4 regions of the Brevibacillus sp. HB1.2 genome follow, and region 3 is predicted to be linked to each of the others. Evidence: riboswitches for the same ligand, from Rfam matches in the RefSeq annotation. Region 3 holds a riboswitch; each other region holds the start of a gene.

Region 1 (7,320 bases), on a different contig from region 3:
GAAATTTTCACAATCGCCTTTGTAAAGCCTTCTCCTCCGTCCACCATCGGCAGTGTCTGTACTTGGGAGAGCGGGAGTACGCGCAGAATTCCTTCTTTCATGCACTCCGCTGCTTGCTCGGCATCTAAACTTTCCTTAAAGCCCGAAGGCACAACGAGTATACGCATAAAAACAACATCCCTTCTCTTTATTTGAATTTGCTTTCGCATTGGTCTCACTTGAGTAAGACCAATACTAAGCTTCAAAAAAGAGAAGGGAATAATAGGAAGATGAGAAAATGATGAGAGAAAAGCAAGAAGAACGTTACGATTCTAAGCGTTTCGTTTTCTGCGCAGTTGATAATAGGTCACAGCCAGGGCAAGCGCCAAAACCGTCCCCTTAATAATATCGTAAGCGTAATACGGCAGATTGAGCATCGTCATGCCGTTGAGCAGCACCCCGATCAGGATGGCTCCCACAAATGTACCGAATACGTTTGGCTTTCCTGCACCGAATACGGAGAATCCTACGAAAGCAGCCGCTACTGCATCCATCAGCATGGAGCCGCCACTACTCACCTGCCCGGTACCGATCCGCGCTGCCAAGAGCATCCCACCCAAGCCTGCAAAAAGAGCGGAGAGCACATAAGCCAAGGTACGATAGCGATTCACAGGAATCCCCGACAGACGAGCTGCTTCCAAATTGCCGCCTGTCATGTACAGCATCCGTCCCTGTCTCGTATAGGTCAAGTACACATGCGTGATCGCGACAAGTAAAAAGGTCAGGATAACGGGAACCGGTACAGAGAGAATTTCTCCTTGGCCCAGCCAGAGGAACCATTCCTGGAATTTTCCCGGAGCCTGTGAGCCGTCCTGCATCGGCATGTTTGCGTAGATCGAGTAGCCTTGGGAATACGTCATATGAATACCGTTGACGATGTAGAGCATCGCCAGCGTAGCCAGCAAATCAGGAATGCGGATTTTCACGACCAGGAAGGCGTTGACCAGCCCGACGAGCAAGCTGAGTACAATCGGAACCACCAGTGTCGTAAAGACTCCTTGTTCGTACCAAACCATCATCGAAGCAGAAACGACTGTGGTCAATGAAACTGTCGATCCTACAGACAAGTCAAAGCCTCCGACAATCAGCGAGAACGTAACGCCAATTGCGACAAATGTCACAATCGAGATGGAGCGAAGAATGTCCGTCAAGTTGTCGTACGTGAAGAAATACGGGTTGGTCAAACTGAATAACAACATGACAATGACAATGACGGCAACCGTTCCGTATTTATAAACAAAATCAAATAAGCTAAACTTTTTATCTGCCACGTTATTCACCTCCGCTTGCGTAGTACATAATCAGCTCTTGTGTTGCTTCCTCGCGACTCAATTCCTTCACGATTTTGCCCTCGAACATGACGAGAATCCGGTCTGCGATTCCGATGACTTCCTGAAACTCACAGGAGAAATACAGAACGCCCTTTTTCTGCTCAGCGAGATTTCCGATCAGACGGTAAATATCGCTTTTCGCGCCGATATCCACCCCTTTTGTCGGCTCGTCAAACATAAAGAGGTGAGCGTTTGTATCCAGCCATTTGCCGATAGCGACTTTTTGCTGGTTTCCGCCGCTGAGAAAACCGACCAGCTGCTTGATATCGGCTGTTTTTACACCAAGGCGCTGCACCAGCTCTCTTGCGTTAGCCGCTTCCGTCCCTCTTTTGATAAAACCGAGCCAGGACTTCTTTTTCAACGAGGCGACAGACAGGTTGTTCTGTACCGACTCCTCTACGAAAATTCCTTCTTTTCGCCTTTCCTCCGGGACGAGTACGATCCCTGCATCGACGGCGTCTTTTGGCGAGCGTAGTTGGATACGTGTTCCATGCAATCGAATGGCACCGGCCTTTGCCTCATCCGCACCGAAGAGCAATCGGGCGAGCTCAGTCTTCCCTGCCCCAACCAGACCGACGACACCCACGATCTCTCCCTCGTGAACTCGCAGGTCGACTCCTCGTACTTTGCCACCAGCCACACCTGCCGCCTCAAAAATCGTTTCGCCAATCGGCACTTCCATCTTCGGGAACTCCTCGTCAAAGCTTTTGCCCAGCATGTTCGCGATCACTTCGTCCATATTGGTCTTCGCCGTGTCTGTGGTCACGACATGTTGTCCATCGCGCATGATGGTGATCCGATCACAGATTTCAAAGATTTCCGGCAACCTGTGGGAGATATAAATGATCCCGACTCCAGCATTTTTCAACTGCGCAATGATTTGAAACAGCCGTTCGCTCTCCTTTGTGCTCAACGGCGCCGTCGGTTCATCGAAAATGACGTACTTCGCCTTTTGAACGGTAGCCCGTGCAATCAAAATCAATTGCTTTTCCGACAGCGTACATTCTTCGACGAGCATCCTCACCGGAATAGAGAAGCCGAAGTTTTTTAAAATCTGCTCCGATTCGTTGTACAAGCTCTGCCAGTTGATTAGTCCCTTGGTTTTCGCCTGGACGAGCTGGCCCGCCAATATGTTTTCAGCAACGCTCAAATACGGGATCAAGGCGGTGTCCACTTCCTGATATACACATTGAATGCCCTGTGCTTTGGCGTCCTGCGGAGATTGAATCGACACGGCCTGTCCATCGATGGTGATCGTACCTCCATCTGCCTGATACGCTCCCGTGAGAATTTTCATCAGGGTACTCTTTCCCGCACCATTAGCACCGAGAAGTGCATGAACCTCTCCAGCGCGCACCTCAAAATCGACGGATCGCAGGGCAGGAACCCCAGAAAACTGCTTCGCCATCCCTTTCATCTGCAATGTGGACATTTTTCACACCTCCTGTTTACCTGCGTGTTCCAACCTCTATAAGGAAAAATCCCGTTGACGGATACAGATCAACGGGAAAAGCCAATTTGGTTCTTACTTGCCCCAATCTTGTACGTATTGGGACAGGTCGCCCATCGTTACTTTCTTATCCTTCGGCAGGTCTTCCTGTTTCACCAGCACTGGATTCAGCTTCACGTTGTCTGGCACTTGCTCGCCTTTGATTTTTTGGAACACGGTTTGGGCATGGATGCGCCCGATATTGGATGGGTCTACCGCTGCCGTCGCTGTCCAAGGAGAGTTTTCCGCCTGGATCATTTGCAGATCCTCATCGCTCAAATCGATGGAGTATACTTTGATTTCCGTACGGCCTGCTTGCTGGATGGCACGTGTCGCCCCTTTGGCAAATTCATCCCATGCCGCCCATACTGCTGTGATGTCGCCTTTGTTGGGATACTTTTTCAAGATCGCTTCCATCTGCGTTTGTGTATCGAGTGCCGTATTATTGGTAGCAGAACCGAATGCAGCAATCTCTTTGATGTCCGGGTATTTCTTCTGGAAAGCTTCATACGTCACTTGGCGTTTTTCCATAGGCGCAAAGCCAGCTACCCAAATTTTTACGATGCTGCCTTTGCCATTTGTATCTGCAGCCAGCTTCTCCAGGCTCAGCTCTGCCAACTTGTTGTCATCCTGCGCCACAACTGGCACACCCGGAATGTTGATGTCTGTATCAAACAGGACAACCGGAATTTTTTTATCCACGGCCTTTTGCGTACCCTGCTGCAACGCTTCTGCCGTACCATGGTCGATCAGAATGCCATCAAACTTTTGGTTCACAGCCGCATCGAGGTTGGACGCCATTTTTGCCAGATCGGTATCCGCGTTGAATACGGTCAACTCACCGCCGTTTTTCTCCACCTCTGTCTTCACGCCATTGATGTATTGTGCGGAGAACGTTCCTACGTTTTGACGCATGATTAATGCGATTCTCTTCGCGTTCTCCCCACCTGACTGGTTCGTGCTACCGGTTCCGGTGCTTGTTCCTCCGCCGCATGCCGTAACGAGAACGGACGCAGCCACAATAAGTGAAGTCAGTAATCCCAGTTTCTTTTTCATCGCAAATGTTCCCCCTTTTTCTCTTTGAAAACAAATGATAAAAGCAAAAAATCCTCTTTCACAGAGAAAGAGGACAAAAATCGACAAGATTCTCGCCTCTTATCTGTCAGGTATTCTACCTGTTGGAGTTAGCACCTTGGCTCGAAAGAACACAATCTCTCGTGCTAGGTTGCCGGGCTTCATAGGGCCATTCCCTCAGCCATCTCTTGATAAGAGTAGTTTCTATTTTCGGAACGTTTGTATAAGTATATACAGAATATAATCTGGCAATTACCTATCTGTCAACTAGGTTTACCGAAAGAATTTTCTTGATAAATATTCCAGTTTGTTCTGTAACAACGAGAGGGATTTTGTTGTGTCTTGTCGAATTATCGTAGATTGATACAAGCCTAGCAAATATTTGCGATGGGGATGCTACATGAGTCTATTAAAAGAAGTTATTCTTCAATGGTTTTTCGCCATTATCCCGTTTGTGTTTTTCAACATCTATTACCGTGACAAAATGAGGAACTACAGCCGTTCCTTTATTGTCTTCACCAGCTCAGCCTGCATGTTTCTCGCGATGACCTTCGCCCCGAGCGTCACCAATGGCATGTTCTTTGATATCCGACATGTCATCATTCTTTTCGGACTGGTTTATGGCGGAATCGAGATTGCCTTGCTCCTTCTGATTGAAGCCTTGGTTTATCGGTACTACCTAGGTGGAGAAGGAACATGGGTTGCGCTGCTGATCCTTACAGTCAATTTTGTCTTGTCACTCTTTTTGTATCGACACTACAAAGCCAGTTATCGGAAAACACTGTATCTTTTTATGACGAGTGCGATTTTTTCTACGGTTGCTTTAGGGACTACTTATTACTTTTTTCCCACGTATGTAACTCAACACCTCGTTTACTACACCATAGTGATTCCTATTCAGAACTTTTTCGGCCTCTGGTTGTTAATGTCGCTTTTCAGCAAATGTGTTTCGGATAAGGAGCTGTTTATTCGCCACGCGCAAAACGAAAAAATCCAGACGATGAGCCATGTTGCTGCATCGCTCGCACACGAGGTTCGCAATCCGCTGACAGCTGTCAAAGGCTTTTTGAAATTAATACAGGAATCCCCGGAAAATTTGGTGAAAATCGATCAATACATTCGCATCAGTCTCGACGAGATCCAACGGACAGAAGCCATTTTGACCGAATACCTTGCGATTTCCAAGCCGCTCAAGGAACGACATGAGATCATTAATGTTAGCGAGCATCTGCATGCCATCCGCGAAGTGATGCTCCCTTTTGCCAATATGCACAACGTAGAGCTTACGCTGCAAGACTTTGAGAGACCTGTGACGATCAAGGCCAATCCAGACGAGTTCAAGCAAGTGTTGGTGAATTTCATCAAAAATGCCATCGAGGCGTGCTCGGATATTTCGGACGGAAAAGTCTCCCTGGACTTGCTCATCGAGCGAAACAAAGCACTGTTGGTCATCAAGGATAACGGTGTCGGCATGGATGCAGGACAGATCAGCCGTCTTGGAACGATTTACTTTTCTACGAAAACAACTGGAACTGGTCTTGGTTTGACGTATTCCTATCATGTCATTCATGCGATTGGCGGAACGGTCAATGTATCAAGCAAGCCACGAGTAGGAACCAAGTTCACCATTATGCTCCCATATAAGGCACAGTAACTTCTTGCAGGTTTTGCAGAGGGACTGTGCCTTTTTCCATTCGAGCGCTTGCCCATGAACAAGGTGACCAGCAGTAATAAAGGAATAATCGTACATACGCGCCCGATGACGAGCATGCTTTCTCCGAATCCTTCCACGTTTGTCCCTCCCCTCACGCTTTACTATGCAATTTCTGGGAGGGCATTATGCCAAAACAAAACACCAGGAGTCTCCCCCTGGTGTCTCTCTTTATTCGTATGGCAGCCATTCTCCCGTAATGGCATCCACATCCCCATTGCTCTTCAGTATCTCTGCCGAATAGACCAAGAGCGGTTGCTCTTGAATCCTATTGTTTTCAAGCGGGAATAGATAGCGGGGACTGAGCCGTTTATGTTGAAGATAAACCTGCGCCGCCTCTTCCGCTGAAATCACCTTGGACGCATCTGGGAAGGCATCCTGCTCATGCGGGAATGTCAACCTTGCCCCGATAATTTCTCCTGTCTGCCCGTCGAGCATGACCTTATAATACTGATCACGCACCAAAACGCCGTTTACTTCCCGGAAAAAGTTCAGTTCAACCTGTCTGCCCATCACGTAAATTTGCTCCTGCATCCGAACAGACTTCACCCTCGTATCCAAATACGGCTCCAAAAAGAAGATCGCACGCTCCTGCAATTCTGCGACGGTGAGTGTCGTATCACCTTCTTTCAGCTCAGGATAAGAAATCTTGAACGCTGTCGCCCGACTATCAACGGTAGTCAGCTGCATGATTCGCTGACCTTTTTTGGCAACGTATTCCCGTTCGTTGTCTCCCATCATATAAGCGGGCACATTGCTCCCCGTAAACGGATAGCCCTCTACCTTCTGACCGAAAAACTCCATGGCAGCCGCAGCCTCTTTTGCCGACGCAGCCATTGCCTTCTTGCCCCCTGGCTTGACGGCGATACTGTCGCTAAAGGACTCCCCACCCCACAAGGTGGTTTTCACTTCCTTGCCTGTCTGCGCGTCAAGATACCCGGAGAAGTTTTCTTCATAGCGAAGGACGTAGTCCACTTCCTTCTTTCCAACTCTCTGATACGTCAACTGCATGACTTCTGCAAGCCCACTCTCGGCTTTTTTCGGCGAAGGTAACTCATCTATGGCTTGAAACTGCCCGATGTCCAGATTGATTCCCGTTGTATCGCCTGAATTGATGTAGCCAATCTGACCCACATCGTTCATGCCGATCACATAGGAATCCCCTTCTACCTGTACATCATTTACGTAGCGTTGCAATCGGACGGCGGTGTGCGAAACGGCATCTGCTCCCTCTTGCGTATCTAATGGTTCGAACCGATACTGCTCCATATTTTTACCCAGGAATGATTCCATGAATGCCTTCGCCTGTTGCTCTGTTCTCTCCTTGGAAGGCGCTCCCTCGATTTTCTCTTGCCCTGGAATTTTCTCTGCATCGAATCCAAGCAAGGCCCCGCTTTTGGCGTCTAGCTTCGCTCTGGCATATAGTGACACTTCTGTTCGTTCCTTATTGCTGAACGTGCGAAAATCTATGTTGTATACCTCTCGGGGGGCTTTCGTTACATAGACCGATTTTTCCGCTTCCCGAAATGGAGGATATTTCTCGTAAAGCTTTTCCAGCGTTCTGATCGCCGCTTGGCTTAACTCGCCTTCTTTTATTTCTGTCGATAAGAAAGAGCGGGGAACCAATTGCGCTTGTGATTCAAAACGAGATTGTGTGAACAACTCCGGAGTTACAC
Region 2 (7,320 bases), on a different contig from region 3:
TGGACTGTTCTTCTTGCTCGCATTCGGCATGCTCGTACCTTGGCGTATCGCGATGCTGGTGATGTACCGAAATTTAACTAAAAAGACGTTTGGCACCTAGTAAAAAAACCACCTCCAGTGCGAGGTGGTTTTTTTCTCAAAACGCTACATAAAACGGATGCTCTTCTTCTCGTAAACACAACTCAATCCGTTTGCAGAGGCTCTCTTCTAAACGACTATTCCAGCGCTACTAGAAAGTAAGATCCTCCATCAATCTTATACTCGCTATTCTTGCTTGCTCCTTCCAGCCTCGCAAAAAACGGTCGTTGCCCGCGATTTTTCCATGCAGTCAGCGCCAATCCCTCCTCAGTCGGTTGACAAAGCACTACATTTCCACCCGGAAGTTCAAATGCTTGGCAGATGGCCCCCAGTTCTTTATCGTGGAATGTTTCGCTCTTCTTCCATCCAAACCAGCTTTGCCAACGTGCTGTTGCCTCCTCCAGATCTGTTACTGCATAGCCTACTGACTGGAGATGCGCTGCACCGTTCGGATGAGCGGCAATGATGCCACGATTTGTCAAATCATCTATTCTCTCCTCATCCGTTTGCGACCATTCGATGAGAAATGGCGGTAGAAGTGCACTATCTGCATCTTCGAGGAACAGCATCCGCCACCGAAGCGTCGTGCCATCATCACGCGTACGACTTCCCGCAACTGGTCCAGTAACCTGCAAACCTTGGATTCGCAGGCGCTCTGCCCACGCATCCATCTCGTTGGTCCGAAGCGCAATCTGGCCAAATCCTTCTCCCTTTGCCTCATCCTCGATGCATTGACGTACGAGCGGATTATCTGATTGTCGCGCAAGCTCCTTGTGTTCAACCGCCAAAAATTCAACATAAGAAAGCCCGAAATAACTAAGGCTATTCCATGTCCCCCAAGACGCATGACGCCCTCCAGCTACCGCATGAAAACCCGCTTGGCAAAATTGTTCCGATGCTTCCTGTGGAGTTCGCTGTACAAAATGAACCAAATGATCAAAAGTTAATCGCACCTTTTCTCGCCTCTTTTCGTAATACTTATAGGATATCAAAATTCATTTATGTAAGGATAGAATCACAAGGGGGAAAAATGAACGAGACCAGATCAAGTCGGGTAAAAGCTCGGCGCAAGAAATCACGTAAAACATGGGTACGTGTTGGAAAGAGCACGCTCCTATTTAGCGTATTGGCCATCTTCGTCGTCGGAACCTATTACCTATTCCAAACTGCCATGGATGGAAAATATGCCAACCCGAACGAGCAGCCTGCTCCTGACAATACTGTGAACCAAAAGACCTCTGTGCAGCTCACCTTTGTCGGTGACATCATGATGTCCGGGAATGTAGAGAAAACCTTACTCGCAAACAGCTATGACTACCCATTCAAGCATGTAAGCTCACTCTTTTTGCAAGATGATATCACGATTGCCAATTTGGAGACGCCGATCACTGCCACAGGTGTTGCCGCACAGAACAAGGCGTATGTCTACAAGTCATCGCCACTTGCTGTTCCTGCCATGAAAAACGCAGGGATTGATGTGGTGAATCTCGCCAATAATCACTCCATGGATCAAGGAGTTCCGGGATTGCTCGATACCTTTGACGCTTTGGACAAGAACCGGATTGAATACGTCGGCGCCGGAAAGGATGCCAACCGTGCCTATTCCCCTGTATTCATAGAAAAGAACGGCATCAAGATCGCGATTCTCGGCTTCAGCAGGGTCATTCCCGAAACAAGCTGGTTTGCAGGGGATTCCCAGCCAGGTATGGCCGCTTCCTATGATCCTACGCTAGCAGTGAAAGCGATCCAAAATGCGAACAACCAAGCGGATCTCGTCGTGGTGATTGCGCACTGGGGAAAGGAACGCTCCGATTATCCTGTCGATCATCAAGAAGAGTTGTCTCGTGCCTACATCGATGCTGGTGCAGATTTGATTGTCGGCGGTCATCCCCACGTACTTCAAGGCTTTGAACGATACAATGACAAATGGATTGCGTATAGTCTCGGCAATTTCATTTTCACACGATCAAGCGAACCCAAGACTTGGGAAACGATGGTTCTGCAAGCAAGCTGTACGAAAAGCGGTGATTGTGAGCTGACGATGCTTCCGTTTCACGCAGAATTGGGACAAGCTGTACCCATGAATGAAAGCAACGGCGCTGCCCTGCTAAAACGTATTGAATCCATTTCTGAGAGTGTAGACATACAAAGTGACGGGCGTGTACAGCCGCGCGCAAAAGCGGTGGAGATTGCCCCCTGACAAAAGAAGCCGTGTTTCCAGGTAACTAGAAATACGGCTTTTCTTCTTATTTTTCCTCTTACTTACGTAGATTCGATAATGGGGAAGCAGCGAATTTCTAAGCCAAAATCATTTTTCAATAGGGACTCGTGCTCTTTACTGATTCCTGTCACGATCAAACCTGCACGCAATACGCCCCCCAAGTCGAATTGGACTTTTAGTTTATGCACGTTGACTCCTGCTTGCTGAAGGAAATACAAGACACGATCTGGCGTAGCAGTATGACATGAGCCCTCTAGATAACACAGGACGCGTTCCTCCGAATCCACCGTGACTCCTGCTTTGTCAGCCGTTTTTTCTTTCCAAGTAGGATGAGGTGTGAATGGCTGTGTCAATAAATAGGCCAAATCCTCTACGACTGCACTTGCTGTAGGGAGCTCTCCTGCCCCTCTTCCTGTAAACAACAAGTCTCCCACGATGTTGCCCGATAGCTGCACAGCATTAAACGCGTCGTGGATTTGCGCCAACGGATGGCTCAGCGGAAGCATGGTTGGTTCAACAGATAGGCGAATTCCTTGTTCAGCTTGATAGGCCTGCGCGATGAGCTTGATCCGGTACCCCAGCTCACTCGCAATCCGAATGTGACCCGCTGATAAATCTGAAATCCCTTTACGAACAACATCTGCTAGCGGCAGCGATTCTCCATAAACAAGCTGTGCCAGGATGTACAACTTGTACATAGCGTCAAAGCCTTCTACATCCGAACGAGGGTCTGCTTCCGCATAGCCCAACTCCTGCGCTTGCTTGAGCACCTCCTGATAAGAGAGCTGTTCTGCTTCCATTTTCGTCAAAATGAAGTTCGTTGTTCCGTTGAGAATACCGCGAACACCTTGGATATCGTTCGTGCGAAGGAACTGCCGGAGCACGCTCAAGATCGGGATGCCCCCTGCCACACTCGCTTCATAGGCCAGATGTACTTGATGCTGATTTGCCAAATCGACTAGCTCTGTTCCTTTTTTCGCCAGAAGTTCTTTGTTGGCAGTTACTACATGGCAGCCCTTTTCGATCAAAGCACGGACGTAGTCATAGGTAGGTTCTACACCGCCCATGACCTCCACCACGATATCCACATCGCTTCTCAATACTTCCTCAAAGTCAGTTGTCAGTAAAGCCGGGTCGACATGAACCGCCCGCTCTTTTTCCGAGTCACGCACCAAGGCCTTGACGATCTCAATTCGTTTTCCCAGACGAGAAGCCAGCTTCTCCTGTTGCGAACGGATCGTTTTGATTACGCCTCCACCCACTGTTCCCAATCCCAATAATCCCACGCGTACCACTTCTGCACTCATCCTGACCACCCCATACCCCGAATTTTAGATAAAAAGAAAAGCCATCTTCGATAAGAAGAAGGCTTGTTAGTAGCTAATGCTCCCCCTCCTTATCTCCCAGGACGTATATGTCCTGCAGGAATTGGCACCTTGTCACAAAATATGCGTGACGGTTGCCGGGCTTCATCGGGCCAGTCCCTCCACCTCTCTGGATAAAGAAAATATGAAATTGAAAAAAACCTTCTTCGCTAAGAAGAAGGTTCATCTACTAATAGAGTAACCCGCTTCTTATCTTTCGAGACGAAACGTCTCGCAGGAATTGGCACCTTGTCGCAATATGCAACGGTTGCCGGGCTTCATAGGGCCAGACCCTCCACCTCTCTGGATAAGAACTATTTATGCTGTTGAGCTTTATTCTAAGAAATTCCAAGGCAAGCGTCAACAAAATTCTTTCTTTTCTGATTGTAAGCTGATTTGTCAAGGCTTTCAGTTGGGAGTGAACAGGCTTTCTACCTCTTCCATACTGCAGCAAGTGCAATGAAACACACCCTCCTGACCTTCCTCAGGCAGCTCTTTTTCCTCGACATATCCGCACCATTGGCAAATGAAAAGTTGAATCATCGCACGCCCTCCTCTTCTTTTATCCTGCCCAAAATAAAAAGAACATTTTCCGCTCGACCGTGACGATCGTTAGAAAATGCCAGAAAAAGAGGGACGCACTTGTCCACGCGCTGTTTTTCGCAAGCCATCTCTAACACCTCCCTATCTCCCGTAGGTCTATCAGTGTTGTCGAAACAGGCAGGTCTCCTGACTATGGGTTCATCGTCTAGCGTCGCCTTCCCCGTCTATTTTGATAGACCAGTGGCTTGTTGGACGCTGACTCCCCTCTTACAGTGGCGGGACCGTGTCGGATTTGCACCGAGCTTCCCTATTATCCTTGTGGCGAATGTTACGCCCGAAGGAACCTGTTTCCACCTATGAAATTGTCTTTTCTCACTACTCTCCTCAAATTTTACCTTATTCTTCCTTGTTTAGCGAACATTGTTCGTGGGTCAGTAGCCATTCCTTTCGCCACAAGCCACCCGAATAGCCTGTTAGACTCCCGTTTGCTCCTATAATTCTATGGCATGGCACAATGATGTTCAGCCGATTTTTTCCGTTGGCATTCCCGACAGCCCTCACCGCATTTTCCTTCCCAATCAACGCGGCTAGCTCCGTATACGTAATCTTGTGCGCATAGGGAATGGTGGTCAATGTGTGCCAGACTGATTTCTGAAAGTCTGTCCCTTTCATCCACAGGGAAACAGAAAAGGACTGTCTCTTGCCGGAAAAATATTCGTCCAGCTGTTGCCAGCAAACGAGGAGAGGCTCGTGGCAATTGTCTTCATGTTCAAGCAAAATGGGTTCGTCCCGATCTGTGAATAGGATAGAACATACCCCGTCTTCTGTCCCACTGATTTCCAAGACACCGAGGGGCGATGCATAATCGATTGTCTGTATCCTTTCCATACGAGACCTACCCTAAATACCGCTCTCTCAAAATGGTACTGTGGTGAGCTTCATGTCCTGCAATCACATAAGCCAACGTCCTTGCAGATAGCTTGTTTCCGTTGGCAATTCCTGTACGCAACCACGCTTCTGGAGAGATTCCTCGGACTTGCGCGATAGTCGAAGCACGTACAGCCTTATACTCTTCCAATAAATCAGAGAGGTCTCGTAGCTGAAAACACCCGTGTTCGACAAAAGCATTCTCATCAAAACCGATGAGGGGTGTCTGGTCTCCTCTCGCGATTCTCAGTAAGCGATAGCTCATGATGCGTTCTGTATCGACGAGATGACCCAAAACCTCTTTTAACGTCCATTTGCCTAGTGCATACCGATAATCAATTTGCTCAGGCGCAAGTGACGAAAATAGCGCGACTTGCCTCTCTCCTTGTTGCGTAAGGATCGTTAGCAGCTCCCCCTCCGGTACAAGCCCAATATAATAGTCAAAATAAGCGGCGTATTCATCGCGCTTTGGTCGTCTGAGCATGTATTTCCCTCCCCTTCATTTTGGATAGACAAATGATGTCTCCATTATTCGTTATGTAATCCTTCAAACAATAGGACCCTTGCCGGGGCTGCATCCGTGCCGATCAGCTTGAGTGGTGCAGCTACCAGAAAATAATCGCCTGGGGGGACCTCCGCTAGCCGCAAGCCTTCCACGACAATGACGCCCGCTGCAAACAGTTTTTTATGGGTGGGGTGCCCTTCCTGACTGCGTTCGATTCCAAGTGCATCGGTTCCAATGCCCCGTACCCCCAGCTCACTTACATATTCTGCACCTTCCTCTGACAGAAAGATGAATTCAAAAGAGAACGCCTCTTCAAAAGAGTTTTTCGTTTTAAACAGGACAAAATCTCCTCGCTCAAGATCGAAGCTCTCCAAGTCGGAGCGAGTGATCCTGTCCTCTACCGCTGTGAGATCGAGAACCTTGCAACTGCCCACTAGCTTCTCCAATGAAATACTCTCAAATGTATCGCCAGCATTCACCATGTGCAGGGGAGCATCTACATGGGTACCAGAATGAAGGTCCATATCGATTCTCGATTCTGTTACATAGCCATTGGTAGCGGTACGTATTTTCGGCTGCTTTTCCGGCTTGTTTTTATACACCGTCATTCCTTCGTACACGGTGGCGGTTACATCATACATTTTCATCCCAAATGCCCTCCCCTTTACTTACCGTTTTTTATGATCCGCAGGAAAAACGATTCCCATCTGTCTTCTTACTTCATCCATGACCTGCATGGTCGTTTTGGAGACATCATGTGAATTCGTTGTAGATTGTCTTGCCCCTATCCTTGCCAAGTGTAGGAACTCCCTAATTTCATAATGCATGGTCTTCGGGGTCTGCGGCCTTGTCACTTGCTCGATTCGTCCGTCTCTATAACGAATGTCCACTTCTTTGAGATGGTTGATTCGATCGATCACCATCGTGGCGTCCTCCCCTTGGATTTCTGCTGGCTGATAGGAGGTCGTAATTTTCGAAAAGCTAATGATTGCATCCATCTCTCGATACTTCAAAAGAATGCTGCCTTCCCCGTCCACTCCAGAATCAAGCACAATTCCTTCTGCCTTGATGTCGTCTGGTCTGCCAAAAAGGATGAGTAACGGATAAAGACAATAGATTCCGATGTCCATCAAGGCTCCGTTTGAAAAAGCAGGATCAAAAGCACGTAAAACCTTCCCTTCGCGATAGGCGTCATAGCGCGAAGAATATTGGCAATTGCTAGCAATATAGCGTCGTACTTTTCCAAGCTTGTGCAGGTTGTCTTGTATCGCAAAAAAATTGGGCAACAGCGTAGATTTGACAGCCTCCATGAGCAGCACGTCATTTCTTTTCGCTGCTTCGATCATTTCTTCTACCTCAATTGCATTGGAAGCCAGTGGCTTTTCACACAATACGTGTAGCCCCGCGTCCATGCACTGGATCGCTTGTTCCGCGTGGCAGGAGTTGGGGCTCGCGATATAGACCGCGTCCATATTTTTGCTTGCAGCCATTTCTTCTAGGCTGTTATAGGCGAATGGTGCATGGTACTTGTCAGCGAATTCCTTGGCGCGTTCGATGGTACGTGAATAAACAGCCTGAAGAGAAAATCCTTCAACTTCTTGACCAGCCTGGATAAATTCCTCGGTGATCCAGTTCGTTCCGATTACGCCAAATCGCATCTCATCCGCTCCCTTTTCTTTTGG
Region 3 (7,320 bases):
ATCGTGATCAAGAAGCCAATATACATGAGGATACAAACAAACACCAACAGGATACAAAAGTATAAAAATAGCTCCAAGTCGGCCGCCGTAGGTAACACCGGAATACCATACTTCATTTGCCAATGTACATTCGCAGCGAAGCAACCTCCGTAAATCAATATGGCTGAAGCAATCGTGGGCCCCCATTTTTTCCAGAAAGGAGGCTTTTGGAATATTGCCGCAAGAACCCCCACCAAAACAGGAACGCCAAATAAGGGAATCAGCAAGTAATGCATCGAAAACCTCCCTCACTTCATTGTCATTATTTTCTACGAATGATATTCCGAAAAGTCTTCAAAATACATGGCAAACCATTTCGAAAAGGAGAGGGATTAGCAAATGCAAACCGCTCGTCGCCTATTTCGCTATCGGAACATGATGCCCCTTCTCTGTCCCGTACTTTTCCTTCTTCTATTTCAGACGTTTCCTACCTATGCCCAGCCTCCCTATGCAAAATGGGGCAGGCTCGCGATGCAGGAAACGATGAAGCGATATCCAAACGCTCAAATTGTGGACTACCTGCACGTCGGACGAACACCAAAAACGCCCACCACGTCAGAAGAGACGTTTAAGCTCTTGCTTCAAGAAGGCAATCGCAGGTGGGCGTTACTCGTTCATATTGAATTTGTGAATCAGACAGAAGAAGTCGTAAACATCTCCTATGAGGAGACCCGCTAGTCAGCGAGCTGTTCCATCTCTTTCATCATGACTTCCATGTCCATGTCAGCTGCCATCCCGTACGCGCGGCGCATGTTTCCATCTCCATCCACAAGGAACATGCGAGCCGTATGCGCATAAGAACCATCTGGCTGCTTCATTACCATCAGACCAAAATCCTTCGTCACTTTCTCTACAGCCTGAGCGTCACCGCGCAGGAACTTCCAGCCACTCTGATCTGCCTTGAACTTGGCTGCGTACTCCTGCAAGACTTCTGGCGTATCGTTATCAGGGTCAAAGGAAATGGAGATAAACTCTACTTTGTCTCCAAACAGTCCCTTTTCCTTCAACTGATCTTGCAGCTTGGCCATGTTGTACGTGGTAGCCGGACAAATATCCGGACATTTGGTAAACATAAACTCAACCAATCGTACCTTACCAGCACTTTCATTAAAGGTATAGGTTGTTCCGTTACTGTTGTCTAAGGTGAAGTCCGCGATGGGCTTCAATACTTCGATCTTCTCTTGTGTCATGTACTTATAACCAAATACTCCGACGATAGCCAAAAGGATAATACCAGCTAACACAGGAAACCAATGTTTTTTCATCCCAGATTCCTGCTGCAATTGTGTTCCTTCACTCACGGGTTGCTTCCTCCCTGCTTGTCCCATGCGTGATGCCTCCTGATTACACGCGGGAGGCATTCACACTGTTTCTATCACTTCTTACTGTTCTACTTCACCTGGCCATGCGAGCATGCCGCCAACCATATTCGCCACGTCATATCCTTGTTCACTCAAATACGCTGTAGCATTATGGCTTCTGGCACCACTACGGCAAACCATCACAATCGGAATGTTCTTATCCAGCTCATCGATACGATGTGGCAAAAAGCCGAGTGGGATCAGCTTCGCCTCTTTAATGTGACCTGCATTCCACTCATCGACTTCACGTACATCAATGATTTGCAGCTCCTCTTTGGCTTCCAGCTTTTCCAACAGCTCTTGTGGTGTCATTTCCTTTACTCCATGGCTCATCGCTATTTATCCTCCTATATGTACGATCAGATCAGTTGTAACCACCTCCATGATATCACACGCTTTTTTACTTTTCTAACGCGAAGAGCACTTGGCTTTACCCTGCATCTACGCTCCCTATTTTCTACCATTATCTCCTATTTCGCTGTGGCAGTAGCCACACGGGATGTGAACAGCTTGAGGCAAAAGCGTTACAAATTAATGGCATGAGTGAAACACCTTTCATCCATATATACACAAAAACCTCCCTGATAACTACAAATTCCACATTGACAGCAAGGTTTTATTTTCATACAATTACGACAACAACTTTTCTCATCAAGAGCGGTGGAGGGACAGGCCCTACGAAGCCCGGCAACCAGCAGACTAGCTGCATGGTGCCAATTCCTGCAGAATCCAGTGATTCTGAGAGATGAACACAAGCCCGTGCATGATCGGAGCCTTCTTCTTCTCAGGAGAATGCTCCGTTTTTTTATTAGTCGATTTCATAGTAGAAGGAGAGATGAATATGTCCGATCAACAACAATGGAAGCCAGAAACGCTTGCGGTACACGGTGGGCAAGAGGTTGACCCTGTAACAGGCTCACGTGCTGTTCCGATCTATCAGACGACCTCCTACGTTTTCCGCGATACGGAGCATGCAGCCAATCTGTTTGGCTTAAAAGAGTTTGGGAACATCTATACACGCATCATGAATCCGACCCAGGATGTGTTTGAGAAGCGTGTTGCCCTGCTCGAAGGTGGTGTTGGTGCATTAGCGACCGCATCCGGGCAAGCTGCCATTACATTCGCCATCTTAAATATTGCGCATGCAGGAGACGAGATCGTCGCTTCCAGCAGTCTCTATGGCGGTACCTACAACCTGTTCGCCCACACGCTTCCCCGCCTCGGTATCAACGTTCATTTTGCTGATCAATCCAATCCGGAAAATTTCCGTGCTTATATCAATGAAAAGACAAAAGCCGTGTTTTGCGAGACGATCGGCAATCCACGCATTGATGTCGCTGATATTGAGGCGATCGCCCATATTGCCCACGAAAATGGCGTACCTTTGATCGTGGACAACACCTTCGCGACTCCGATTTTGTGCCGTCCTTTTGAGCACGGGGCCGATATTGTCGTGCACTCCACCACCAAATTCATCGGCGGCCACGGAACAGCAATTGGCGGTATTATCGTAGACTCTGGAAAATTTGACTGGAACAACGGAAAATTCCCAGGACTGACTACACCAGACCCAAGCTACCATGGCGTTGTTTATACAGAGGCAGTCGGTCCGCTCGCCTATATTATCAAGGCGCGCGTCCAGCTCCAGCGCGATATTGGTGCTGCCGTCGCCCCGATCAATTCCTTCTTGTTCCTGCAAGGATTAGAAACACTGCATCTGCGCATCGAACGGCATAGCCAGAACGCCTTGGCAGTAGCCCAATTCCTCGCCAATCACTCTGCCGTAGAGTGGGTGAGTTATCCAGGACTCGAGTCAGACTCCCAGCGTGAGTTGGCACAAAAATATTTGCCAAAAGGTGCAGGCGCGATCCTGACCTTTGGAATTCGCGGTGGCGTTGAGGCAGGAAAAACGTTGATCGAGTCCGTGAAGCTGTTCTCCCATCTCGCAAATGTCGGGGACTCCAAGTCACTCATCATTCATCCAGCTAGTACAACACATCAGCAGATGACAGAAGAAGAGCAGGCAGCAGCCGGAGTGACTCCGGGACTTATTCGCCTCTCCGTCGGTACAGAATCGATCGACGATATCATTTCTGATCTGGAGCAGGCATTGCAGCGTGCGTTGCAATTATCCACGGTAGGTTAACCGTACCTTCAAAAGAAAGAAGAATCATGATCTCTCTGGATAGAGATTTATGATTCTTCTTTATTATTTTTCTATTCTCGTTCGAAAAATATTGAATTTTACATTCGTTATTTATAAAATACATAATGATGTACAAATTTTGGAAGGATGAATAGACGTGAAAGTTTTGAACATCGGAAGTGAACGGACAACGTATCGCGTGGAGATCTCGTATTCTCCTTTATTCGAAGCTGCCTTGGGAATCGCTGCTGCTACCTACGATCAATTGCATCACACGATGGAACACCCTCCTGCCTACTGGCGTCAACTGTTGGACGAGCTATCGCCTTCTGTACGGCAAGAGGTCGACTATGCGAAGGAACACAACACGTGGAAGACGCTTTTGCAACTGCTCGATCTTTGCCCTTTCGCTGATCTGGATTCATTTCTCTCGTATGTCAGAGAGCTCTCAACAGAACAGCTCCGATACGAGGCCCTCCCTTATCTAGGTGAGAATATGCAAGAAGCACGTTGGAAGGCTGCACAAGGAAGCAAAGAGGATTGCGCCGCTTTACAGGAAGCGTGCCGCGCGCACCTCTTTTTTGAATCGTATATCGGACATATTACTTCCGTTGATGCAGAAGAGCTGCGGAGTCATATTCTCCGATTGATGGAAGGCTGGTATGGTACCCACATCAAGCCGCATGAGGAAGAAACCGTTCGCATGCTAGAACGTGATTGGTCGCAAAAGCAAAACAAGCTAGGGAAGCTCACCCCGGAAGCCTTGGTGGAGTATGCGACGGGATCGAGCTACCTCCCTGAGCCTGCCGTGACACGCGTACTGCTGATCCCACAAGCGATCTATCGCCCGTGGACCGTACAAGCCGATGCTGTCGGGACGAAAATTTTTTATTACCCTGTTGCCGACGAAAATTTGCACGATGCTGTAGATCCAAATCAGCCACCCCCTTCACTGGTGCAAGCCTTAAAAGCACTCGGAGATGAGCACCGGCTGCGCATGGTCAAAATGCTCGCGGAAAAGGACATGAGTCTGCAAGAGATAACAGAGCAACTCTCTATGGCAAAATCGACAGTGCACCATCACCTGTCCATGCTGCGGTCTGCCCATCTCGTTGAAACAGTCGGCTCCCGTTACAGACTCCGCCGTCATACTCTGGACAAGCTCCCCCTAATATGGGATGAATTCCTGGACAGGAGCGCCCCATGAACCAAACTGCGGTACAAGCCTCTGTCTGGCAGCAACGTTCTTATCGTTGGATTCTTTTTGGTCAGCTCATTTCCGAACTCGGGGCCTCACTCGGTACCCTCGCCAATAGCTGGTTAATCTATCAGGCAACAGGCTCACAAGGTGCGGTCGGACAGATGTGGCTGCTGTATTTCATACCGTCGCTCGCTATTCAGTTGGTAGCCGGACCGTACATCGACCGATTCGACAAGAAGCGTGTCATGCTTTTTTCTCAATGGATGCGAGCTGCTGCGTTTTGTTTGTCCTTTGTGGTCATTACTTCCGGGACAGAATCGCTCTGGCCGTTGTATTTCACTGCCTTGATCAACGGTCTCGTTCAACCGCTATATGTGCCAGCCAGCCAATCGCTCCTCCCTGTTCTGGTCAAAAGAGAGCAGCTCCTCCAAGCCAATGCCTATTTGGAAAGTGTCCTGCGCATTGCCTTGATTACAGGTCCTCCTTTGGCTGGGATTCTCGTAGCCAGTATCGGCGGCGAGTCAGTACTCGCATTGGTCGCGATCAGCTATGCGCTCAGCGGTTTCTTTCTGGTTCTTTGTCCAATCGCCCCAGCAGATACCGCCAGCAAGAAGCAATCGTGGTTTGTCATGTTTAAGGCTGGTCTTGCGATCTTTTGGCAGAAGCCCCTTCTACTCTGGCTTGGCCTGTACTCAGCTCTCGTCCAATTTGCTGTCGGAGTCACACTCGTACTAAACCTGCCTTTTGTAGTCGGCGAGCTACAAGGCACCTCGTTTCATGTAGGCTTGTTTTTGGCTGGTTATCCGTTAGGATATTTCTTCGGCTCCTTGCTCGTGCCGCGCTTCCGTAACAGCCTTGGTCAGCCCCTGATCATGTTGGGATCACTGGTATTAGGTGGCTTAAGCTTTGTTGCGATAGGCTTTACCCATGACATCTGGCTTGCCATCACCATCGAGCTACTGGCTGGTCTGTTTGCTCCTTTTTTCCAAGTACATAGCACGAGCTTGTATCAGCTTCACGTTCCTTCCGAGTTGATGGGGCGTGTACTGTCTGTCCGCCTGCTCATCGTGCGTGCGACGATGCCCGTCGGTATTTGGCTTGGCGGACAGCTAAGCGATCAGGTAGGGATTCGCCCTCTTTACATCTTTGTAGGTGCCGTCATCGTGCTCGCCGCGCTGGGGGGAATATTATTTCGAAAATTTGTAAATAACAGGATATTCCCTATATAATAAAAATCGTATGGCTCCTAAATTTTGAATGGGAAAAGGAGAATTTTCATGACTCATCCGACATCGGATAACCTTCAGCATGTTATCAGCAGCGTTATCGTGGGCAAGGAAAGTCAGATCCGCCTATTGGTAACGGCCTTGCTCGCCCGTGGTCACGTATTGCTGGAGGACTTGCCCGGAATGGGAAAAACCGTGCTTGCCAAAACATTGGCGCAAGCGATTGGCGGTTCTTACAACCGCCTGCAATTTACTGCGGATCTACTGCCATCTGATGTCGTCGGTCTACACGTATTCAATCAGCGAACAAGTGAATTCGAACTGCGCAAGGGACCTGTTTTTGCAGATGTCTTGCTCGCAGATGAAATAAACCGAGCCACTCCCAGGACTCAATCCGGCTTGCTGGAATGCATGGAGGAACGCCAGGTCACGATCGAAGGCGTCACCTTGCCACTTCCATCGACCATGCTGGTCATTGCGACCCAAAATCCGATTGAATCGGAAGGAACCTATCCATTGCCAGAAGCACAGTTGGACCGCTTCCTTTTCAAGCTGTCTCTTGGCTATGGTACGCGAGAGGATGCCAAAGAAATTTTGCGGAGATTCCGCAGTGGCTCCCCATTAGAGGCCGTCGAGCCGGTCATCACTGTCGAGCAAATTGCGGCTCTGCAACGCGAGGTCACGACCGTTCATGTCAGTCAACCGGTGGAAGACTATATCATCGATCTGACGGAAGCGACTCGCCAGCATCGTTCGGTCGAGGTGGGCATCAGTCCGCGTGCCATGCTCGCCCTGTTGCGATCCGCCCAGGCTTACGCGTTCGTTTCTGGTCGTACTTATGTCTTGCCGGATGATGTGAAAGTGGTGTTCCCCAGTCTGGCAGCTCACCGCATTCGCCTCTCCATGGAAGCAGAGCTGCATGTGACGGAGCAGGAAGTCGTAGAGCAAATTTTGACTAGCGTCCCCGCTCCCGTCGAAGAAAGCGTGTAGCGCTATGATCACCAAGCAAACCTTTCACGTAATCGGTTTTGTCTTGCTACTCTTCGCCGTTTTTTCCGGCCACTGGTTTTTCTTTCTGTTTGGGGGCTTTTTCTTTTTTCTCCCCGCTGCACAAGACTGGTGGGTCAAATCCATGTCCAAATGGGTGTCATTCGAATGGTCCAGTGATCAAACGCGCGTCCTGTCAGGGACCCCCGTGCACATTACAGTTCGCTTGCACAATCGTTCGTGGCTGCCTTTGCCTGCTACCTGGCTTCGCTTCACATTGCCAGAGCATGTCTCGGTGGAAGGTGCAGACGAGGTGCGACTCCTCAATCATCGGACGAGCGTTCGCCTGCGCTTTGATTT
Region 4 (7,320 bases), on a different contig from region 3:
GCCTGCGTACATGACCGCTACATGGTCGGCCACCTCTGCGACGACGCCCAAATCATGGGTGATCAAAATGATCGACGTGTTCAATTGTTCCTGCAACTCTTTCATCAGACGAAGGATCTGTGCCTGAATGGTCACGTCGAGCGCAGTCGTCGGTTCGTCGGCGATAACTAACTGCGGTTGGCAGGCCAGCGCCATGGCGATTCCGACACGCTGCCGCATGCCTCCGCTTAGCTCGTGAGGATACTGCTCAAATCGCCTCGCCGCCTCCGGAATGCCTACCCTTACAAGCAGTTTCAGCGTCTCTTCCTTTGCTTCTGTCTTCGTCTGCTTTCGATGTTTGATCAGGCCTTCCGCAATCTGCTGGCCGATTTTCATCGTTGGATTCAGCGAGGTCATCGGGTCCTGGAAGATCATACCGATCTGCGACCCGCGAACCTGCTGCCATTCCAGCTTCGTCAGCCCAGTCAGTTCACGCCCGCGAAACCGAATGCTGCCGTCTTTTACCTGACCGGATCGCGGAGGAATCATTCCCATCAATGCCCGGGCGGTCACACTTTTTCCGCAGCCGCTTTCTCCGACAATTGCCAACGTCTCCCCCTCCTTCACAGAAAAGGAAACCCCTCTTACCGCCTGCACCTCTCCACCGTACGTGCGAAAGGAGACGCGCAACTGATCTACTTCCAACAATGGCTTCACGATGTACTCCTCCTCATTTCCTGATCCGCGGGTCCAGTGCGTCCTGCAAACCGTCCCCGAGCGCGTTGCACGCGAACATGGTAAGGGAAATCATGAATCCCGGAAAAAACAGCCGCCACCACTGTCCGCTCAGCATAACTGCCAGCGCGTCGTTGGCCATGGTTCCCCAGCTGGCGGTTGGTGCCTGAACTCCCAGCCCAAGAAAGCTGAGAAACGATTCTGCGAAAATCGCATGTGGTATCGTAAAGGTCAAGTTCACGATGATGACGCCGATCGTATTCGGCAACAGATGTTTCATGATGATTTTGGCATGAGAGGTACCCAGCTTTTCTGCAGCCAGCACAAACTCCTGACGCTTGATCTGCATGATCTGCCCTCTGACCAGACGGGCCATGCCGACCCAGCCGGTTAGTGAAAGGGCAATAATGATCGTTGCGAGTCCAGGCTCCAGAACCACCATCAGCAGGATTACCACCAGGAGATACGGAATGCTGTACAGAATTTCAGCCAATCGCATCAGGATGTTGTCCACACGGTCGCCCAGCTTGTTCCTCCCTGCCATATAACCGGATATCCCGCCGATGCAAACGCCGATCACTAGGTCGATGGCAGCTGCCGCCACACCAATAAATAAAGAGATTTGACCGCCTACCCAGGTACGTGCCCACATGTCCCGACCCAAGTCATCCGATCCAAACCAGTGCTCGCCCGACAGTGGCAGATTTCCCTTCGTCAATGACTGTTCATGCGGGCTGTGGGGAACGATCATCGGCCCGATGATGGAGAGGGTCACCACTGCCAAGAGAAGGAAGAACCCGAGCATTGCCAGCTTGTTGCGGAATACTCGCTGCAATACCTCCTGCCAATACCCAAGACTGGGACGTTCCCGAATTTCCTCGGATAGCCGGGTTCGGTCTACTGGTCGAAACAGCGAATCCAGTTGTGTTGCCTGATTGGCCATAACGCTACTTCCCTCCACTCGTCAATCTGATGCGCGGGTCAATCACCCGATACAGCAGGTCGATGATGTACAACGTAAAAATGAGGACAAAGCTGTAAAATACTGTGGTGCCCAAAATAACAGGGTAATCGCGGTTAAAAATACTTTCCACGAAGTATTTGCCGAGCCCGGGAATGGCAAAAATCTTTTCCACCACAAAGGTTCCGGTCATCAGGTTGGCAAACAGCGGACCGATAAAGGTAAGAACCGGCAATATGGCATTGCGCATCCCGTGTCTAACGACAATAGAAAAGGTGCCAAGCCCTTTCGCCTCCGCTGTGCTTATGTATTCCTGTTGCCAAACCTCAAGCATGCTGGCTCGTACGAAACGAGCGATAATGGCGAGCGGACCGATAGCGAGCGCAAGCGTTGGAAGAATCGAGTGTTCCCAGCTCCCCCACGCAGCAACGGGAAACAGCTCCCATTTGACCGCCAAGTACTTGATCAACAGTGGCGCCAGAATAAAACTGGGGACGGAGATCCCGATGATGGCTGCAAACATAGACAAGAAATCCAGCGTTCGATTGTGATAGAGTGCCGCTACGATTCCCAGTGTGATTCCACCTGCTAGCGCGACAATAAACGACTGGAGTCCCAGAATAGCCGATGCGGGAAATCCTTCTGCAATCAGCGTGTTCACATCCCTCGTCTTGGACTGGATAGAGGGCCCCAAGTCAAATTGCAGCAATCCTTTCAGATAGAGCAGGTACTGTACCGTGATTGGCTGATCCAGGTTGTACTCCGCCCGCATGTTCTTTACCACTTCTTCTGGAAGCATTTTGGCGTCAGACGCGAACGGGTCACCCGGAATCAGGTGCATGGTCACAAACGTTACCGTGACAATGATCCACAGCGTAACGATCATGAGAAAGCCACGCTTGACCGCATAATGAAGCACGTTGTTTCCTCCTTCACATAACACATAGTAAAAAGATATGAATACTAAGAATTATAAATATAGAAAACCCCTCTCCGAAAAGAAGAGGGGCGATTACACGGTTCCCACCTTCTCATCTCGCAGAATAACTCCGCAGGAATTAGCACCGTAAGGTCAATCAGACCAAGGTTGCCGGGTTTCATCGGGCCAGCCCCTCCACCACTCTCGATAAGAATGTTCTATGAAATTTAATTTCATCGTAAAATTCTTTTTTATCTTATCATTTTACTCGGATATGTCAATGCTGTTCAATGACAATTGATTTTTCTTTATAATTTATGGAAAAAGTAAATCTTCACACACGTGTGGATATAAGGATGTCAGCCCAAATCTTAATTGTGGTAGCTAGGATCAACAAGGCAAGAATGGTCTGGAGAATCCGGGTGCCCAAACGTTTGCTGACCTTCGTACCGAGTGGCGCTGCCATGATGCTGGCGATTACCATGATCACGGATGGCCACAGCAATATGTCCCCTGCCATCCATTTCCCTATCGTCGAACCGATGGAAGAAAAAAAAGTGATGGCAAGAGATGAAGCAATCGTAACTCTTGTCGGAATCTTGAGGATGGTCAGCATGATGGGAACCAAAATAAAAGCGCCAGCTGCCCCGACAATTCCGGAGGCGCCTCCGACAATCAAAGCGGATAATACGGCTGTTGGTTTATGAAAGATAACCTCGGTCTGTTCACGTCCGTCCATCCGCTTTTTTGGCAGAAACATCAAGATTACAGCAATGGTGGCCAAGATGGCGTAAACGATATTGATAGCATCTGCCGAAAGAAATTTTCCTCCATACCCTCCAAGCAAGCTCCCAACAATAATGGCACTTCCCATATACGCAACGAGCTGGTAATGAATAAGCTTATCTTTGCGCAGAGTCCAAACAGCAGCTAGGGTGGCAAAAAATACTTGGACTGCACTTATTCCGGATACTTCGTGAGCTGTGTAAGCAACGAATCCAAGGGCGGGCGGAATGTACAGAAGCATCGGATACTTGATGATGGAGCCCCCGATTCCGACGACACCAGAGATAAATGATCCCGCGAAACCGATAACAAACAGTGTGATCACAAGGTCGATAGTCATACGCTCACCCTTTGCAATACCTCGCTTCGTTTTATCCTCGTTCTACGATTGCCAAGCCGTCTATTTGCCATTTCAAGATTCCGCCGCTCAAATTCATGACATCCTTGAATCCGTTTGCTTTTAGAATGCTTGCGGCAATAGCGGATCGGGCACCGGAACGGCACTGTACGAGAAGCGGCTTATCGAGAGGAATCTCATCCAGCCGCTTGGCGAGCGTACCGAGCATGATGTGCTGTGCATCCGGAATGTGTCCTTCCTTCCACTCAGCCAGATTCCGTACATCTACTACGTGTACTTCTCCCTTTTCCACCCGTTCTGCAATCTCCAACGGTGTTACCTCTTCGATTGTCTCGAGCGAAGACACTTCCCTTTCCATTAACTTGCCACTGTCGATAAAGCCTGTGACATAATCAATCCCTACGGCATGCAAGGCCTGCAAAATCCCGTCCAGATCATCTGGGGTGGCCATGAAGTGAACCGGGCGATCGTAATCGACAATCCAGCCCGCCCAGTTGGCAAATGACTTGTTAAAAGGAATGTGAAGTGTTCCCGCCAGATGCCCCTTCGCAAATTTCTGGAAAGGACGCGTATCAATAATCTGTCCGTTTTCCAGCGATTCCTTTACCTGTTCAAACGAGTTGAACTCTTGAACAACAGGGAGTTCCTTAAGCAAGGCAGGGCCTTCCTTATTCACGCGTTTCATCACTGCAAAATACGTTGGTGGCTCTGGTTGTCCATCCAGGAGTACCTTGACGAATTCCTCTTCACTGGCGTGTGATAGCGCCCAGTTGAACAGCTTTTCATAACCAACGGTAGAAGACGGCACGGCCCCCAGTGCTTTGCCGCAAGCACTTCCTGCGCCATGAGCTGGCCATACCTGCATATAATCCGGCAGTTGCTTGAATTTTTGGAGGGACTGGAACATGGCTCTTGCACCTGACTCGGACGTACCCTCCATTCCCGCCGCTTTTTCGAGCAAGTCCGGTCTTCCGATATCGCCGACAAAGACGAAATCTCCCGTGAAGATTCCGATTGGGCGATCTGCATTCCCTCCGAGGTCTGTCAAAAGGAAGGAGATACTTTCAGGTGTATGACCAGGGGTATGCATGACTTCAAATAGCAAGTTCCCGATAAAAAAGCGATCTCCATCTTGTACAAGCTGATGGTTCAAACCATCCAAGTATTGATACTTCCAATCTTCATCACCCTCATTGGATAAAAACAGCTTCGCCTGATAAGCTGCGCCCAGTTCCCTAGCACCAGAAACAAAATCAGCGTGAATGTGGGTTTCCGTGGCGGCTACAATGGAAACCCCCTCTGCTTTTGCGACTTGAAAATAAGGAGCCAGATTGCGGGCGGGATCGATCACAATCGCCTCTCCAGTTTTTTGGCAGCCGATCAGATAAGATGCATGCGCCAGTTTTTCATCATAAAAGTAACGTAACAACATCGTGCATTCCTCCTTTTACACCTCTATTATTTGTTTGATTTTTCCGCGAGTACTTCGAGCAGCGATTGGGTAAAGCGAAGTGTCTTTTGGACGGTGGGATCCTTCATGAGCTTGTAAAGCGTGAACACGGAAACGGGTTCGCTATTATGTTCGGCTCTTCCTTTTGCTTCTTGGAAGACAGCCATTCCATGCTCCACTTTCGCGGACACAGGAGCCATGTACGTTTTCATACCGTTGAGCAAATATTGCTGCGATTGCTTATCCTTTCCGAGACTTTCCAAAAAATCAGCAGCTTGTTCGAGAACGCTGACATACTTAACGAGCTTTGGCATCTTATCAAGCAAAGTAAACAGGGCGTCTATCGATTCTTTTTCAACAAAGAAACGGGACAGTTGACCATCTACTCGCTCGAACAAATACCGTAGTGATTCCTGATCGCGCAAGATCGATGTGGCTACTTCAAGTCCCTCTTCGGCTGCCAGGATCGTATCTTTTATCTTCGGGAGCTTTCGGATCAATATAGTGATCGCTTCCTGAACTTCTGGATCAGATAAATCCTCTAAAAACATGTCAGAGCTTCTCTGTTCCTTCCTGTCATTCAAAATGTAGCTCTCCCCCTCTCTTTCAAAGACTGTCTTACATCAAGCCTTTTAGCATGCCATTCCAATACAGGATGGGAAGCAGCTCTCTTTTCATCAGGTACATACTGAATCTCTCTTCAGATTGGTCAAAAGGAAAGGTTTCACACGGCATGAGGTTGTAATCAAACTCAGCCAGCACCAGTTTGTTGTACCCCGTTACGAGTGGGCAGGATGTATAACCGTCGTACTTGGCAGTCAATGGATTACCATTGATCAGTGCGAGCAGGTTTTTCTCGACGACTGGCGCCTGTTTGCGAATAGCAGCTCCGGTTTTAGACGTGGGAAGATTCGCGCAATCGCCTATGCCGAAAATAGTAGGGAATCTTTTGTGCGCAAGCGTAAATGGATCGACATCGACCCAGCCTCCTGCGTCTGCCAATGCGCTGTTTGCAATGAAATCAGGTGCTTTCATGGGAGGGGTCACATGAAGCATGTCATACTTCCATACGTGCTGCTCTTTGGTGTCCAGATTCTCGAATACGGCTTCTTTGGTATCCGCCCGCACTTCCATTAGGTTATGCTTGTATCTGGTTTCGATGTTCTTGCGACGAATGACGTCATTGAGGGTATTTGCATACGTGGGAACGTCAAAAATGCTTCCCTTCGCCGATGCAAAAATGATCTCTGACTGGTTGCGAACATGTAACTTGCGAAAGTAATCATCGGCCAGATACATGATTTTCTGAGGGGCTCCGCCGCACTTTACGGGTGAGTTCGGGTGCGTAAAAATGGCAGTGCCGCCTTTAAAACTCCGGATAGCTTCCCATGTACTTTCTACTGTTTGGTAAGCGTAGTTGCTGCAAACACCATTCTTGCCTACGGAATCTTTCAGGCCCTTTACCCCCTCCCACTCTATTTGCAGACCAGCAGCTACAACGAGATAGTCATAGGAGAGGATGGTTCCTTGTTTCGTATGAAGTGTGTGTTGTTCCGGTTGAAACATGGTGACCGCATCGCAAATCCAGTCGACGCCTGCGGGAATCAGAGAGGAAAGTTCACGCTCGGATTCCTCCTTTTTCGCAGCACCCCCTCCGACTAATGTCCACAATGGCTGATAATAATGCTTGGACGCGGGGTCGATGATGGCGACTTGTCCCTTGAGCTTTTTGGAAGCCCGGACAATACGAGCAGCAACAGAGATACCAGCTGAGCCTGCTCCCACGATGACAACCGCATAATGAACTTGTTTTGCCATAGTTCCTCCTTCGACGACGATATCGTTTTCAATCGTACGATGATGGTTCATGAGGTGTAGTCTCTCTATTCAGTTTATTCCTCTGTCATTTTTTCCATATAGGGGAAGTCCCCTACTTTTTGATCTATGCGATCAAAATGCCAGATCGAGATATCTATTTTTTATGGCGTATTGGATCAATTGATGCTTGGAATCCAGTCCTAGTTTCTGCATGATATTCGTTTTGTGGTTCTCCACGGTTTTGACACTGATTAACAGCTTGTCTGCCATTTCCTTATTGGTATAGCCAAGCACAATGAGTCTGACAAGCTCCT

What was found. Region 3 has a riboswitch for S-adenosylmethionine ahead of HPY28_RS23780 (homocysteine synthase). Riboswitches for the same ligand answer to the same signal wherever they lie in the genome.
Region 1: another riboswitch for S-adenosylmethionine. It lies ahead of HPY28_RS18580 (sugar ABC transporter substrate-binding protein); the one in region 3 lies ahead of HPY28_RS23780 (homocysteine synthase).
Region 2: another riboswitch for S-adenosylmethionine. It lies ahead of HPY28_RS06355 (homoserine dehydrogenase); the one in region 3 lies ahead of HPY28_RS23780 (homocysteine synthase).
Region 4: another riboswitch for S-adenosylmethionine. It lies ahead of HPY28_RS00865 (ABC transporter permease); the one in region 3 lies ahead of HPY28_RS23780 (homocysteine synthase).

Annotation. Positions count from the first base shown of each region.
Region 1 covers NZ_JABMIU010000008.1:34,387-41,706, forward strand. Annotated here, with positions in the region: gene HPY28_RS18565 (glycerate kinase family protein) at 1-167, opposite strand, end outside; gene HPY28_RS18570 (ABC transporter permease) at 312-1,310, opposite strand; gene HPY28_RS18575 (sugar ABC transporter ATP-binding protein) at 1,312-2,802, opposite strand; gene HPY28_RS18580 (sugar ABC transporter substrate-binding protein) at 2,896-3,915, opposite strand; SAM riboswitch class I at 4,012-4,131, opposite strand; gene HPY28_RS18585 (ATP-binding protein) at 4,334-5,587, shown strand; gene HPY28_RS18590 (hypothetical protein) at 5,816-7,320, opposite strand, start outside.
Region 2 covers NZ_JABMIU010000002.1:301,963-309,282, forward strand. Annotated here, with positions in the region: gene HPY28_RS06340 (CcdC family protein) at 1-100, shown strand, start outside; gene HPY28_RS06345 (VOC family protein) at 216-1,031, opposite strand; gene HPY28_RS06350 (CapA family protein) at 1,109-2,278, shown strand; gene HPY28_RS06355 (homoserine dehydrogenase) at 2,341-3,606, opposite strand; SAM riboswitch class I at 3,693-3,804, opposite strand; SAM riboswitch class I at 3,871-3,977, opposite strand; gene HPY28_RS30685 (hypothetical protein) at 4,072-4,206, opposite strand; cobalamin riboswitch at 4,366-4,569, opposite strand; gene HPY28_RS06360 (methylated-DNA--[protein]-cysteine S-methyltransferase) at 4,603-5,094, opposite strand; gene HPY28_RS06365 (DinB family protein) at 5,102-5,617, opposite strand; gene HPY28_RS06370 (cyclase family protein) at 5,662-6,285, opposite strand; gene HPY28_RS06375 (Gfo/Idh/MocA family protein) at 6,307-7,296, opposite strand.
Region 3 covers NZ_JABMIU010000013.1:79,586-86,905, reverse strand. Annotated here, with positions in the region: gene HPY28_RS23800 (hypothetical protein) at 1-275, opposite strand, end outside; gene HPY28_RS23795 (YqzG/YhdC family protein) at 379-717, shown strand; gene HPY28_RS23790 (SCO family protein) at 714-1,340, opposite strand; gene HPY28_RS23785 (rhodanese-like domain-containing protein) at 1,422-1,733, opposite strand; SAM riboswitch class I at 2,046-2,152, shown strand; gene HPY28_RS23780 (homocysteine synthase) at 2,242-3,546, shown strand; gene HPY28_RS23775 (ArsR/SmtB family transcription factor) at 3,704-4,753, shown strand; gene HPY28_RS23770 (MFS transporter) at 4,750-5,976, shown strand; gene HPY28_RS23765 (AAA family ATPase) at 6,025-6,963, shown strand; gene HPY28_RS23760 (DUF58 domain-containing protein) at 6,968-7,320, shown strand, end outside.
Region 4 covers NZ_JABMIU010000001.1:179,575-186,894, forward strand. Annotated here, with positions in the region: gene HPY28_RS00855 (ABC transporter ATP-binding protein) at 1-696, opposite strand, end outside; gene HPY28_RS00860 (ABC transporter permease) at 710-1,657, opposite strand; gene HPY28_RS00865 (ABC transporter permease) at 1,662-2,594, opposite strand; SAM riboswitch class I at 2,704-2,808, opposite strand; gene HPY28_RS00870 (sulfite exporter TauE/SafE family protein) at 2,929-3,720, opposite strand; gene HPY28_RS00875 (MBL fold metallo-hydrolase) at 3,752-5,170, opposite strand; gene HPY28_RS00880 (DUF1641 domain-containing protein) at 5,197-5,772, opposite strand; gene HPY28_RS00885 (FAD/NAD(P)-binding oxidoreductase) at 5,807-7,006, opposite strand; gene HPY28_RS00890 (response regulator) at 7,139-7,320, opposite strand, start outside.